Linked DNA regions of Sinorhizobium fredii NGR234. The main gene of each other region encodes a partner of the protein of the gene in region 2 in a complex. Links are inferred from orthologs where the notes say so. Each region holds a gene or a part of one and is shown on either strand. Other genes may lie near its edges.

Region 1 (2,985 bases), 800 kb from region 2 along the record:
GCAACATCGGTGAGAAAGAACAGATCTGTGATCTCGTCGCGGCCCTGCGCGACAGCGTCGATAATCCGAAAGCGCCGATCCTGATCGATCAGGAGGGCGGCCGCGTCCAGCGCATTCGCCCGCCGCTCGCGCAACAATATCCGAGCGGTGCGGCGATCGGCGAGATTTACCGTCGCGACGTTGAGATGGGGCTGCGTGCCGCATGGCTGCTTGGGCGCCTCCACGCGTTCGATCTCATGCGCTTCGGCATCACGGTGGATTGCCTGCCGGTGCTCGACGTGCCGGTCCCCGGCAGCCATGACGTCATCGGCAACCGGGCCTATGGACACGATCCGGCGACCGTGACGGCGATCGGCCGTGCGGTCGGCGAGGGCCTGAAAGCGGGCGGCATGCTGCCGGTGATGAAGCACATGCCGGGTCACGGCCGCACTTTCGTCGATTCGCATCACAACTTGCCGGTGGTCGACGCATCGCTGGAAGAGCTGAAGCGCGTCGACTTCCAGCCTTTTGCCGCCATGAAGGACGAGGCGATGGCCATGTCGGCCCACATGGTCTTCACGGCGATCGATCCGGACAATCCGGCGACGACATCTGCAAGGCTCGTGCGGGAGATCGTCCGCGACTATATCGGCTTTGACGGCTTGCTGATGTCCGACGATGTTTCCATGAACGCACTTGCAGGAGATATGACCACCCGCGCCCGTGCGATTATCGGGGCAGGGCTTGATCTCGTCTTGCATTGTCACGGGATTATGGAAGAAATGAAGGCCGTCGCCGATGTCGTGCCGGTTCTTTCGCGCGATCGGTTGCGCAGGGCGAAAGCGGCCGAGGCGGCCTTCCGGCAGCCGGATGGTTCGGATGAAGACACAATGCGAGCGGAGTTCAATGCGATGTTCGCGCTCGCCTAGGGCATCCCGCTTTCAGATAAGATTACTGAAAGCGGAAAAGGTGCTCTAGATGCAAACTGCTGGAACGTCCTAAGCGCATTCATATGAACGCGCGGCGCTCTGAGGAAGAAGGCGGCGCCGGCCGCGTTACGGGGGCATGGTAGCGATGGGTTCTGACGAAAGGCAGGGACAGCCTGTGGCAAAGGCGCCGATGGAGCCTTTGTGGCAGGATGAATCCGCCGGTCGCGGCCTGCACGAGGAAGAGCTCGTCGTCGACATCGGCGGCTTCGAGGGTCCGCTCGATCTGCTCCTCCATCTCGCCCGCAGCCAGCGAGTCGATCTTTCGCGCATCTCGGTTCTCGCGCTTGCCGAGCAATACATCGCCTTCATCGAACGCGCTCGCTCCATCCGCATAGAACTCGCCGCCGATTACCTCGTCATGGCGGCGTGGCTTGCCTATCTGAAATCGCGCCTGCTGATCCCCCAGCCGTCGAAGGACGAGGGCCCCTCAGGCGATGAGATGGCTTCCGCCCTCGCATTCCGGCTAAAGCGCCTCGAGGCGATGCGCGACGCCGCGACGCGGCTGGTCAACCGCAGCAGGCTGGGTCGCGACGTCTTCGCGCGTGGCGCACCGGAGCATCTCGTATCGGAGAGAAAGTCCGACTACGACGCTTCGCTTTACGACCTGCTGACGGCCTACGCCACGCTCCGGCAGCGCCAGGCGATAACTCAGGTGACGATCGAGAAGCGCCACGTCTGGTCGCTTTCGGACGCGCGCCTGATCCTGGCGAGAATGGTCGGGAGCCTCGACGACTGGACGGCGCTCGACCATTTCCTCATCCGCTACATGACGAGCCCCAAGGAGCGCGCAACCGCCCTCGCGAGTTCGTTTGCCGCGTCGCTCGAACTGGTGCGGGAGGGGAGGCTGGAAATCCGCCAGGAAAGCGCTTTCGCGCCGATCTACTTGCGGCGCGGACCGAAACCGATCGATGCCGCGAGCTTGGCGGAAATGGAGGCGGCGCGTGGCTGAGGCGCAAAAATACCTGCCCGGGATACCCGTCGATGAGGACGAGTTCGAGGAGGTTCTCATCGATCGGCGGCTCGAGGAGGAGGCGGAGCGGATTGCCGAAGCACTGGTCTTCGCATCGGCGCAGCCGATCTCAGAGGCCTATATCGCCAGCCGGATTCCGCGTGGGATCGATGTCGGAAGGGTCATGTCGCGGCTGAAAGCTTCCTATGCGAGCCGCGGCGTCAATCTCGTGCAGGTCGCCGACCATTGGGCGTTCCGTACCGCGGCCGATCTTTCCTTCGTGGTTGAAACGGATGAGCAGGAAGTCAAGAAGCTCTCCCGCGCCGCTCTCGAAGTGCTGGCGATCATTGCCTATCACCAGCCGGTCACCCGAGCGGAGATTGAGGATATTCGCGGCGTACAGACTTCAAAGGGTACGCTCGATGTTCTGATGGAGGCGGGTTGGGTGCGTTTTCGCGGCCGCAGGCGCACGCCGGGGCGGCCGGTGACTTTCGGCACGACGCGGGATTTCCTCGACCATTTCGGGCTGGAGGAAATCCGCGATCTTCCCGGCATCGAGGAATTGAAAGGTGCCGGTCTGCTGTCCGGCCGCGTTCCCTCCAACCTGCATATCCCGGTGCCCGCCGGCGAGGACGAGCTTTCCGACAACGAGGATCCCATCACCCAGATGGACCTCGAGGAACTGGGCCTCTTGACTCCGAAGCCTGAAGGAGACGATTAAAAATCCTGAGTGGGCGTATCGGCTTTAAAGCCGCTATGCCCGCCGAAAGCCTTCGGTTCAAGGAATGCAGATATGGTTTCAGACACGCTCAACGGCGCCGTTCAGACGACGCGACGGCCCGGCGTGTCGTTTGCGGCAAGCCTCGCATTCGAAAACATCAGCCACCGCTACCATTCCAAGGAGACGATCAGGAACGTCTCGCTGAGTGCCGAAGCCGGCGAAGTGTTGTGTCTGCTCGGCCCCTCGGGCTCGGGCAAAACAACCTTGTTGCGGATTGCGGCCGGTATCGAGATGCAGACCGGCGGCCGGCTTCTGCTGAATGGCCAGGAAATATCGGGTCCGTCCGT
Region 2 (8,920 bases):
GTCTCGCCATCGCGGCGCGCCGTCCAATCGGTGCCGGGCACTTCCGTCATGCCGCCAAGGAGCCCGGAATCCGCTCGCTTGCGCAGATAGACGGCGTCCGACCGGTCAATGGCGACAAAGGCGGCGCCGAGGCGAAGCGGCTTTTCTTTCCTGGCGGCCTTGCGGGGAAATGTCTCGGGGTCGGCGACCGTGAGCGCGCGACAATTGCCGCGGAAGGGACAGAGGGCGCATGCGGGGCGTTTCGGCGCACAGATCGTCGCACCGAGGTCCATCATCGCCTGGGCGAAATCGCCCGGCCGATCGAGGGGCGTCAGTTCGGAGACGAGACGCCGCATTTCCGGCTTGGCGGCAGGCAGCGGCGTTTCGATGGCGTAAAGGCGGGAAATGACGCGCTCGACATTGCCGTCGAGGACCGCACTGTGGCGGTTGAAGGCGATCGCCGCAATCGCGGCGGCCGTATAGTCGCCGACGCCGGGAAGCGACTTCAAACCCTCTTCTCTATCCGGAAAGCGGCCGCCGTGCTCGCGCGCCACAACCTCGGCGCATTTCTTCAGGTTACGCGCCCGGGCATAGTAGCCGAGGCCGGCCCAGGCCTTCATCACCTCCTCGGTCTCGGCGGCGGCAAGGTCTTCCACTCTCGGCCAAAGCCTCAGGAACTTGTCGAAATACGCCTTGACCGCCTGCACCGTGGTCTGTTGCAGCATGACTTCGGAGAGCCAGACATGGTAGGGGTCTGCAACCGCGCCACGAGCCGCCATCGGGGGCGAGACGCGCCAGGGCAGGTCGCGGTGGTGGCGATCGTACCAGTCGAGCAGAAGGGGGGCGGCGTCGGCCGCCTTCAGGGTATCGAGCGTCATTTGCCGGGGAGTCCTTTTCCGGCCTATACTTGGCCGACGCCCGCCCGAGCTTCAAGGCTCGATCAAGGGGCAGGACCTATTAAATTCATCCGTTCTGCGTGGCGGATTTCGTGTCTGACTAGGAGGGAAGATGCAGGAAATGCCGAACATTTTCAAATCTTCCCGACGCGGTCAGGCGCGAAATCCGCCACGCCCTTCGGGTTCAGGTCCATGGGCCGCTGATCGAAAACAATGCTCGACAAGACCTCCGGGTCTTGCCTTGCGCTTGTTTTCTTCCATCCAATCCCATGGACCTGAACAGAACGGATGAATTTAATAGGTCCTGACCCTAAATTGCGAACAGAAAGTCTGTATCGGTGAGTGAAGCGAAATCCCGCAAGGGCGTTGTCCAGATCAGCGAGGTTGCGAACGGACTGATCGATCCGGTGCTCGCCAAGCGCGCCGGCATCAACACGATGCTGCTCGGCTCCTGGGACGAGATCGCCGGGACGGAATTCGCCGATTGCACGCGTCCGGAAAAGATCGCCTGGCCGCGCCGCGCCTCCGAGATCGGCGGCGATGGAGGCTACCAGCCGGGCGTGCTGACGGTCGCCTGTGAAGGGGCGAGGGCACTGTTCCTGACGCACGCCCAGGGTGAACTGATCCAACGCATCAACGGCTTCTTCGGCTTCCACGCGATCGGCCAGCTTCGTATCGTCCAGAAGCCCGTCGCGGCGCCACCCAAGCCCTACCGCCGACCGCGACCGCTGACCGGCGAACCGGCCCGCCGGCTCGACACGATGGTCGAAGGCATCGAGAGCGAGGCGCTGAGGTCGGCGCTGAAGCGGCTCGGCACGGCCGTCCTGTCCGAGCGCCGGAAGTAATTCACCATCAAGGGGTCACAATTCTTTGAATTCAGTTGAAGCGCCACCCCTTGTCGCCTTGCATTGAGCAAGTTATCGAAATCGCACTTTTATTTCCCCTCATAGAACACGGGTCCTGTCCATGTCCGCTTCCGTAACGAGCCTTCCGAAACGCCTGCTGAGCGGCGTCGCCATCGCCGCGCTCGCCCTGGTGCTTGCCGCCTGCAGCGAAGAGAAGAAGGAGGCGGCTTCCAAGGCGCCGGCCGAAACGTCGGCGAGTGCGGATGCGATGACCACCGCGTCCACGACCGCAACGCCGGCCGCCAGCCGGGCAAAGCCCGCCGGCACCGAAGTTGCGCAGGCCGCCGCTCCGGCCAAGGCCGAGCTGCCGCAGTCGGAAGGCAGCGTCGACGTGCAGAAGCTGATGGAGCCCGGCGCACTTCCGGAAATGGCGCTGGGCGAGGCCAATGCCCCGGTGACGATCGTCGAATACATGTCGATGACCTGCCCGCACTGCGCCAACTTCCACAACAAGACCTTCGATGCCATCAAGGCGAAATATATCGACAGCGGCAAGGTGCGCTTCATCGTCCGCGAATTCCCCTTCGATCCGCGCGCCGCGGCCGCCTTCATGCTGGCGCGCTGCGCCCCCGAGGGACAGTATTTCCCGATGGTTTCCATGCTGTTCAAGCAGCAGGAACAGTGGGCCGCCGCGGAAAACGGCCGCGATGCACTGCTGCAAATGTCGAAACTCGCCGGTTTTACACAGGAGAGCTTCGAGGCCTGCTTGACGAACCAAAAACTTCTGGATGATGTGAACGCAGTCATGCAGCGCGGCGCCAAGGAGTTCGGAGTGAAATCGACGCCGACCTTTTTCGTGAATGGCGAGCATTATTCGGGGGACATGTCGGTTGACGTACTGTCGGCCCTCATCGACAGCAAGCTCTGATCCTTCGCTTTTCCTGACAACGGGCGACGGCGGCAGCCGTGCGCCCGTTTTTTGTGTTCGGTGCTTTCAGCAGGTGAGGCCGACGCATGCCTCACGCTGACGTCCCGCCGAAAGCTCGCGCCAATGCCCGCCGCATGCGAAGCGCCATGACGGATGCGGAGCTCAAGCTCTGGAGCGAGTTGCGCGCGCACCGACTGTTGGGCCTAGCTTTCCGGCGGCAGGTTCCGGTAGCCGGCTACATCGTCGATTTTGCCTGCGCCGAGCATCGCCTGATCATTGAGGTTGATGGTTCACAGCATGCGAGCACGGGGAATGCCGATTACGATAGGCAGCGCACCCAGCATTTCGAATCGCATGGCTGGACGGTCTTGCGCTTCTGGAATGATGATGTTTTGAGCGACATCGACAATGTCTGCGAACACATTGTGCGTGTGATCGGGAAGGGGGCGTTTAAGTGAGGGGCTCGCGGTTTACCCCCCTCTGCCCTGCCGGGCATCTCCCCCACAAGGGGGGAGATCGGCAAGTGGCGATGTCCTGCTCAACCAAATACCTTTCGCTTAGACCTGTCACTCTGGTCGTTTCGGCATCTGCGACCTTGATGTCGTGGAAAGCCATGCGTCTTGCCGATCTCCCCCCCTGTGGGGGAGATGCCCGGCAGGGCAGAGGGGGGTATTGCGCCCCATGAAGTTCAACAAGCTTCGCCTGCTCGGCTTCAAGTCCTTCGTCGAACCGACCGAATTCATCATCGAACGGGGCTTGACCGGCGTCGTCGGTCCGAACGGTTGCGGCAAGTCGAACCTCGTCGAGGCGCTGCGTTGGGTGATGGGGGAGAATTCCTACAAGAACATGCGCGCCTCCGGCATGGACGACGTGATCTTTTCCGGGTCGGGCAACCGGCCGGCGCGCAATACCGCCGAGGTCGGACTCTATCTCGACAACAGCGACCGCACCGCGCCTGCCGCCTTCAACGACAGCGACGAGATCCAGGTGACGCGGCGCATCGAGCGCGAGCAGGGTTCGGTGTACCGGATCAACGGCAAGGAGGCGCGGGCAAAGGACGTCCAGCTGCTCTTCGCCGACGCCTCGACGGGCGCCCGTTCGCCGTCGATGGTCGGGCAGGGCCGGATCGGCGAGCTTATCGCCGCCAAGCCCCAGGCCCGCCGGCAATTGCTCGAAGAGGCGGCCGGCATTTCCGGCCTGCACTCGCGCCGTCATGAGGCCGAACTGCGCCTCAAGGCGGCGGAGACGAACCTGGAGCGTCTGGACGACGTCACATCGCAGCTCGAAAGCCAGATCGAGAGCCTGAAACGCCAGTCGCGCCAGGCGAACCGCTTCAAGATGCTGTCGGCGGAGATCCGCCGGCACGAGGCGATCCTGCTGCACATCCGCTGGGTGCAGGCCAAGGAGGCGGAGTCCGAGGCCGCCAGCCAGCTGAACCAGATCACCGCACTCGTCGCCGAAAAGGCGCAGGCGCAGATGGAGGCGGCCAAGCATCAGGCAATCGCCAGCCTCAAACTGCCGGAACTGCGTGAGAACGAGGCAAAGCTGGCGGCGGCGCTGCAGCGCCTGCAGATCGCCCGGGCGCAGCTCGAGGAAGATGCCGGGCGCATCCTGCGGCGTCGCGACGAATTGCAGCGGCGGCTATCGCAGCTTGCCGAGGACATCGCCCGCGAGGAACGGCTCGTCGCCGACAATTCCGGCATTCTCTCCCGCCTCGATGAGGAGGAAGAAGAACTCAAGGAGGTGCTTGCCGAAGCCGACGACCGCGCCGCGGAGGCGCGCGAAAAGCTCGTGGAAGCCGGCGAAAAACTTTCCGACAGTGAGGCGGATCTGGCGCGGTTGACCGCCGAACGCGCCGAGGCGCAGGCGGCCCGCAACCAGCTCGACAGGACGCTGCGCGATCTTTCCGAGCGGCAGGCCCGACTTGCCCGCCAGCTTTCCGATCAGGCGCGCGACCTCGAAGCGCTCGACCGCCAGATGGCGGCGCTGCCGGACCCGCACGAGAAACAGGAACAGGTCGAGGCAGCGGAAGCGGCGCTGGAGGAGGCCGAGGCGGTCGTCGTCGCCGTCGAGGAGAGCCTTGCCGAGGCGCGCGCCGAAGAAGCGGCCACCCGACCGCCCGTCGATCAGGCGCGGGCGCTGCTGAACGGTATCGAGACCGAGGCCCGGACGATCCGCCGGATGCTTGAAGCTTCCGGCGCCAGCGACTATCCGGCCGTCGTCGAGGACATGCAGGTCGAGCGCGGCTTCGAGACGGCGCTCGGCGCCGCATTAGGCGACGACCTCGATTCGCCGCTGGAACAGGCGGCAGCCTCGCACTGGCGCATGCCCGGCGACGATGCGGACGACCCCGCCTTGCCCAGAGGTGCCTTGCCGCTGAGCGATTACGTCAGCGCCCCGGAGGCGCTCGGCCGCACCCTTCGTCAGATCGGCATCGTCGAGAGTGAAACGGAGGCCGAACGGCTGCTGCCGCTCCTGAAGTCCGGCCAGCGGCTGGTGACGAAGGAAGGCGCGGTCTGGCGTTGGGATGGCCACGTCACCGGATCTGAGGCGCCGAGCGCTGCCGCCCTCCGGCTGGCCCAGAAGAACCGCCTTTCCGAGCTCGAGGCTGAGGCCGAGGATGCCGCTGGGGCCCTGCGCCAGGCGGAGGCGGATCTCGCCGCCGCCGGCGCCCGCATCCGCGCCGAGGACGAGCGTCTGCGCCTGTCGCGCGATGCCCAGCGGATGATCACCCGGCAGCTTGCCGAGGCGCGCGACGCGCTTGCCGCGGCCGAACGCGCCTCCGGCGATCTTGCCCGCCGGCGCGCCGTGCTCGCCGAGACGAAGCTTCAGCTCGAAGGCCAGGTCGAAGAGGCGGCCGAGCAGATCGAGGCGGCGAACGACGCGCTGGCCGAGGCGCCCGACCTTGCGGAACTGGAGTTGCGGCTGCGCGCCCGGACGGCGGACGTTGCGGCGGACCGTGCCGCGGTTGCCGAAGCGCGGGCGACGCATGACGGTCTTGCCCGCGAAACCGAGGCGCGTCTGCGCCGGCTTTCCGCGATCGCAGGCGAGCGCGAGACCTGGAGGGCGCGCGCGTCGAGCGCCGAAGAGCACATCGCGACGCTGCGCGACCGCGAGGCGGAGGCGCGCGAGGAGGTCGAGGAACTTATCGACGCGCCCGATGAGTTTGAGGACAAGCGCCGCGCCCTGATGAACGAGTTGCAGAAGGCGGAGACGGCGCGTCGACAGGCGGCCGACATCCTCGCCGAGGCGGAGACCCGCCAGCGTGAAGCCGATCGCCTCGCCGCGACGGCGCTTTCGGAGCTTGCCGAAGCGCGCGAAAAGCGCGGCCGGGCCGAAGAGCGTCTGGTCTCGGCCCGCGAGCGGCGCGTCGAGATCGAGGCGCGCATTTTGGAGGCGCTTTCCTGCCCGCCGCATGAGGCGATGCGCCTGACCGGACTGGCCGCCGACGCGGCATTGCCTGACATGCGCGCCATCGAGCGGGAGCTCGAGCGTCTGAAGATCGAGCGGGAGCGTCTCGGCGCCGTCAACCTGCGCGCCGACGAGGAGCAAAAGGAGCTCTCCGAACGGCTCGCAGCCCTCCTCAAGGAGCGCGACGATGTCATCGAGGCGATCCGCAAGCTGAGAAGCGCCATCCAGAACCTCAATCGCGAGGGTCGCGAACGGCTGATCGCCGCCTTCGACGTGGTCAATGTGCAGTTCCAGCGGCTCTTCACCCATCTCTTCGGCGGCGGCACGGCGGAGCTGCAATTGATCGAGAGTGACGATCCGCTGGAAGCCGGCCTCGAAATCCTTGCCCGTCCGCCGGGCAAGAAGCCGCAGACCATGACGCTTCTGTCCGGCGGCGAGCAGGCGTTGACGGCAATGGCGCTGATCTTCGCGGTTTTCCTCACCAATCCGGCGCCGATCTGCGTGCTCGACGAGGTTGATGCACCGCTCGACGACCACAATGTCGAACGCTATTGCAACCTGATGGATGAAATGGCGGCCTCCACCGAGACCCGCTTCATCATCATCACCCATAACCCGATCACCATGGCCCGCATGAACCGCCTGTTCGGCGTCACGATGGCCGAGCAGGGCGTCTCCCAGCTCGTCTCCGTCGACCTGCAGACGGCCGAGCGAATGCGCGAAGCGGTCTGAACCAGCCACGATCACTCGGCAATTCGGCAATGCGACCACGCACCGCTGCATTTTTGATGCACCGCAGCAAAAATCTTCGCCGAGTGCATTTTCAGCCTGAAACATATACTGTAGATCGTCATCGAAACTGTTTCGGGGTGGAGAACAGGCATGACGAAATGGGTATACACCTTCGGTGGAGGCAAGGCCGAAGGGAGTGCGGGGGATCGCAACAGGCTCGGAGGCAAGGGTGCGAACCTTGCCGAAATGTGCAATCTCGGCCTGCCGGTGCCCCCCGGCCTGACGATCGTCACCGATGCCTGCAACAGCTATTTCGACAATGAACTGACGATGCCCGAGGGCCTGCGCGAGCAGGTGCGCGAGGGCATTGCCCGGATGGAAGAGATCACCGGCCGCGCTTTCGGCGATACCTCCCATCCGCTGCTTCTCTCCGTCCGTTCCGGCGCCCGCGCCTCTATGCCCGGCATGATGGACACCGTGCTCAATCTCGGCCTCAACGACCAGTCGGTGCACGCGCTCGGGCATGATGCCGGCGACGCGCGGTTTGCCTGGGACAGCTACCGGCGCTTCATCCAGATGTATGGCGACGTCGTGCTGGGCGTCGATCACGAAATCTTCGAGGAGATCCTCGAGGAAGAGAAGGCGCGGCTCGGCCACGAGCAGGACCCGGAGCTTTCGGCCGTCGAGTGGCAGCACGTCATCTCGCGCTACAAGGAAGCGATCGAGGAGGTGCTCGGTGAACCCTTTCCGCAGGATCCGGAGGTCCAGCTCTGGGGGGCGATCGGCGCGGTCTTCTCGAGCTGGATGAACCCGCGCGCCATCACCTACCGCCATCTCCATGGCATTCCGGCCGCCTGGGGCACGGCGGTCAATGTCCAGGCGATGGTGTTCGGCAATCTCGGCAATTCGTCTGCAACCGGCGTCGCCTTCACGCGCAACCCGTCGACCGGCGCCAAGGAGCTCTACGGCGAATTCCTGGTCAATGCGCAAGGGGAGGACGTCGTCGCCGGCATCCGCACGCCGCAGAACATCACCGAGGCCGCCCGTATCGCCTCCGGCTCGGACAAGCCCTCGCTGGAAAAGCTGATGCCGGAGGGCTTCGCCGAGTTCGAGACGATTTGTCAGACGCTCGAGCGCCACTACCGCGACATGCAGGACCTCGAATTCACGATCGAGCGCGGCACGCTCTGGATGCTGCAGACCCGCTCCGGCAAGCGCACCGCCAAGGCCGCGCTGAAGATCGCCGTAGACATGGCCGAGGAAGGGTTGATTTCGAAGGAAGAGGCGGTGGCGCGCATCGACCCCGCATCGCTCGACCAGCTCCTCCATCCGACCATCGATCCGCATGCCCGCCGTGACATCATCGGCTCGGGGCTACCGGCCTCGCCGGGGGCGGCGACGGGCGAGATGGTCTTTACTTCCGAGGAAGCGGTGCAGGCCGTCAAGGAAGGCCGCAAGGTCATCCTGGTTCGCGTCGAGACGAGCCCGGAGGATATCCACGGCATGCATGCCGCCGAGGGAATCCTGACGACGCGCGGCGGCATGACGAGCCACGCCGCCGTCGTCGCCCGCGGCATGGGCACGCCCTGCGTCTCCGGCGCCGGCAACATCCGCGTCGATCAGCGCGCCGAACTGCTGATCACTGCGAGCGTCACCTTGAAGAAGGGCGACGTGATCACCATCGACGGATCATCCGGGCAAGTGCTGAAGGGCGAGATCGCCATGCTGCAGCCGGAGCTTTCGGGCGATTTCGGCAAGATCATGCAATGGGCCGATCAGAGTCGCCGGATGACGGTGCGCACCAATGCCGAGACGCCCGCCGATGCGCGTGCCGCCCGCTCCTTCGGGGCCGAGGGCATCGGGCTCTGCCGCACCGAACACATGTTCTTCGAGGACGACCGCATCAATGTGATGCGCGAGATGATCCTCGCCGAGGACGAGGAGGGCCGCCGCGCCGCCCTTGCGAAGCTCCTGCCGATGCAGCGCTCCGACTTCGTCGAGCTCTTTTCGATCATGCACGGCCTGCCGGTGACGATCCGCCTTCTCGATCCGCCACTGCACGAGTTCCTGCCGAAGACCGACGAGGAAATCGCCGAGGTCGCCGGCGTCCTTTCGCTCGATCCCGCCCA

The links. The genes of interacting proteins can lie anywhere in the genome.
Region 1: the proteins of NGR_RS14150 (region 2) and NGR_RS18095 are in contact, whole or in part, in a crystal structure (PDB 3ZGX), measured with the Bacillus subtilis proteins. The link is inferred for Sinorhizobium fredii NGR234 from one-to-one orthologs.

What each region holds. Positions count from the first base shown.
Region 1 is NC_012587.1:1,412,112-1,415,096, forward strand. It holds NGR_RS18095 (segregation and condensation protein A), read left to right. Parts: upstream 1-1,053; coding sequence 1,054-1,917; downstream 1,918-2,985. Other genes in the region: nagZ (beta-N-acetylhexosaminidase), read left to right, coding at 1-908; scpB (SMC-Scp complex subunit ScpB), read left to right, coding at 1,910-2,638; NGR_RS18105 (ABC transporter ATP-binding protein), read left to right, coding at 2,711-2,985. UniProt on the Bacillus subtilis protein: Participates in chromosomal partition during cell division. May act via the formation of a condensin-like complex containing Smc and ScpB that pull DNA away from mid-cell into both cell halves.
Region 2 is NC_012587.1:611,236-620,155, forward strand. Bases 2,969-6,991 are described here. They hold NGR_RS14150 (chromosome segregation SMC family protein), read left to right. Parts: upstream 2,969-3,329; coding sequence 3,330-6,791; downstream 6,792-6,991. Other genes in these bases: NGR_RS14145 (endonuclease domain-containing protein), read left to right, coding at 2,969-3,106; ppdK (pyruvate, phosphate dikinase), read left to right, coding at 6,942-6,991. Outside these bases: mutY (A/G-specific adenine glycosylase), read right to left, coding at 1-857; NGR_RS14135 (DUF721 domain-containing protein), read left to right, coding at 1,214-1,720; NGR_RS14140 (DsbA family protein), read left to right, coding at 1,842-2,648; more of NGR_RS14145, read left to right, coding at 2,735-2,968; more of ppdK, read left to right, coding at 6,992-8,920. UniProt on the Bacillus subtilis protein: Required for chromosome condensation and partitioning.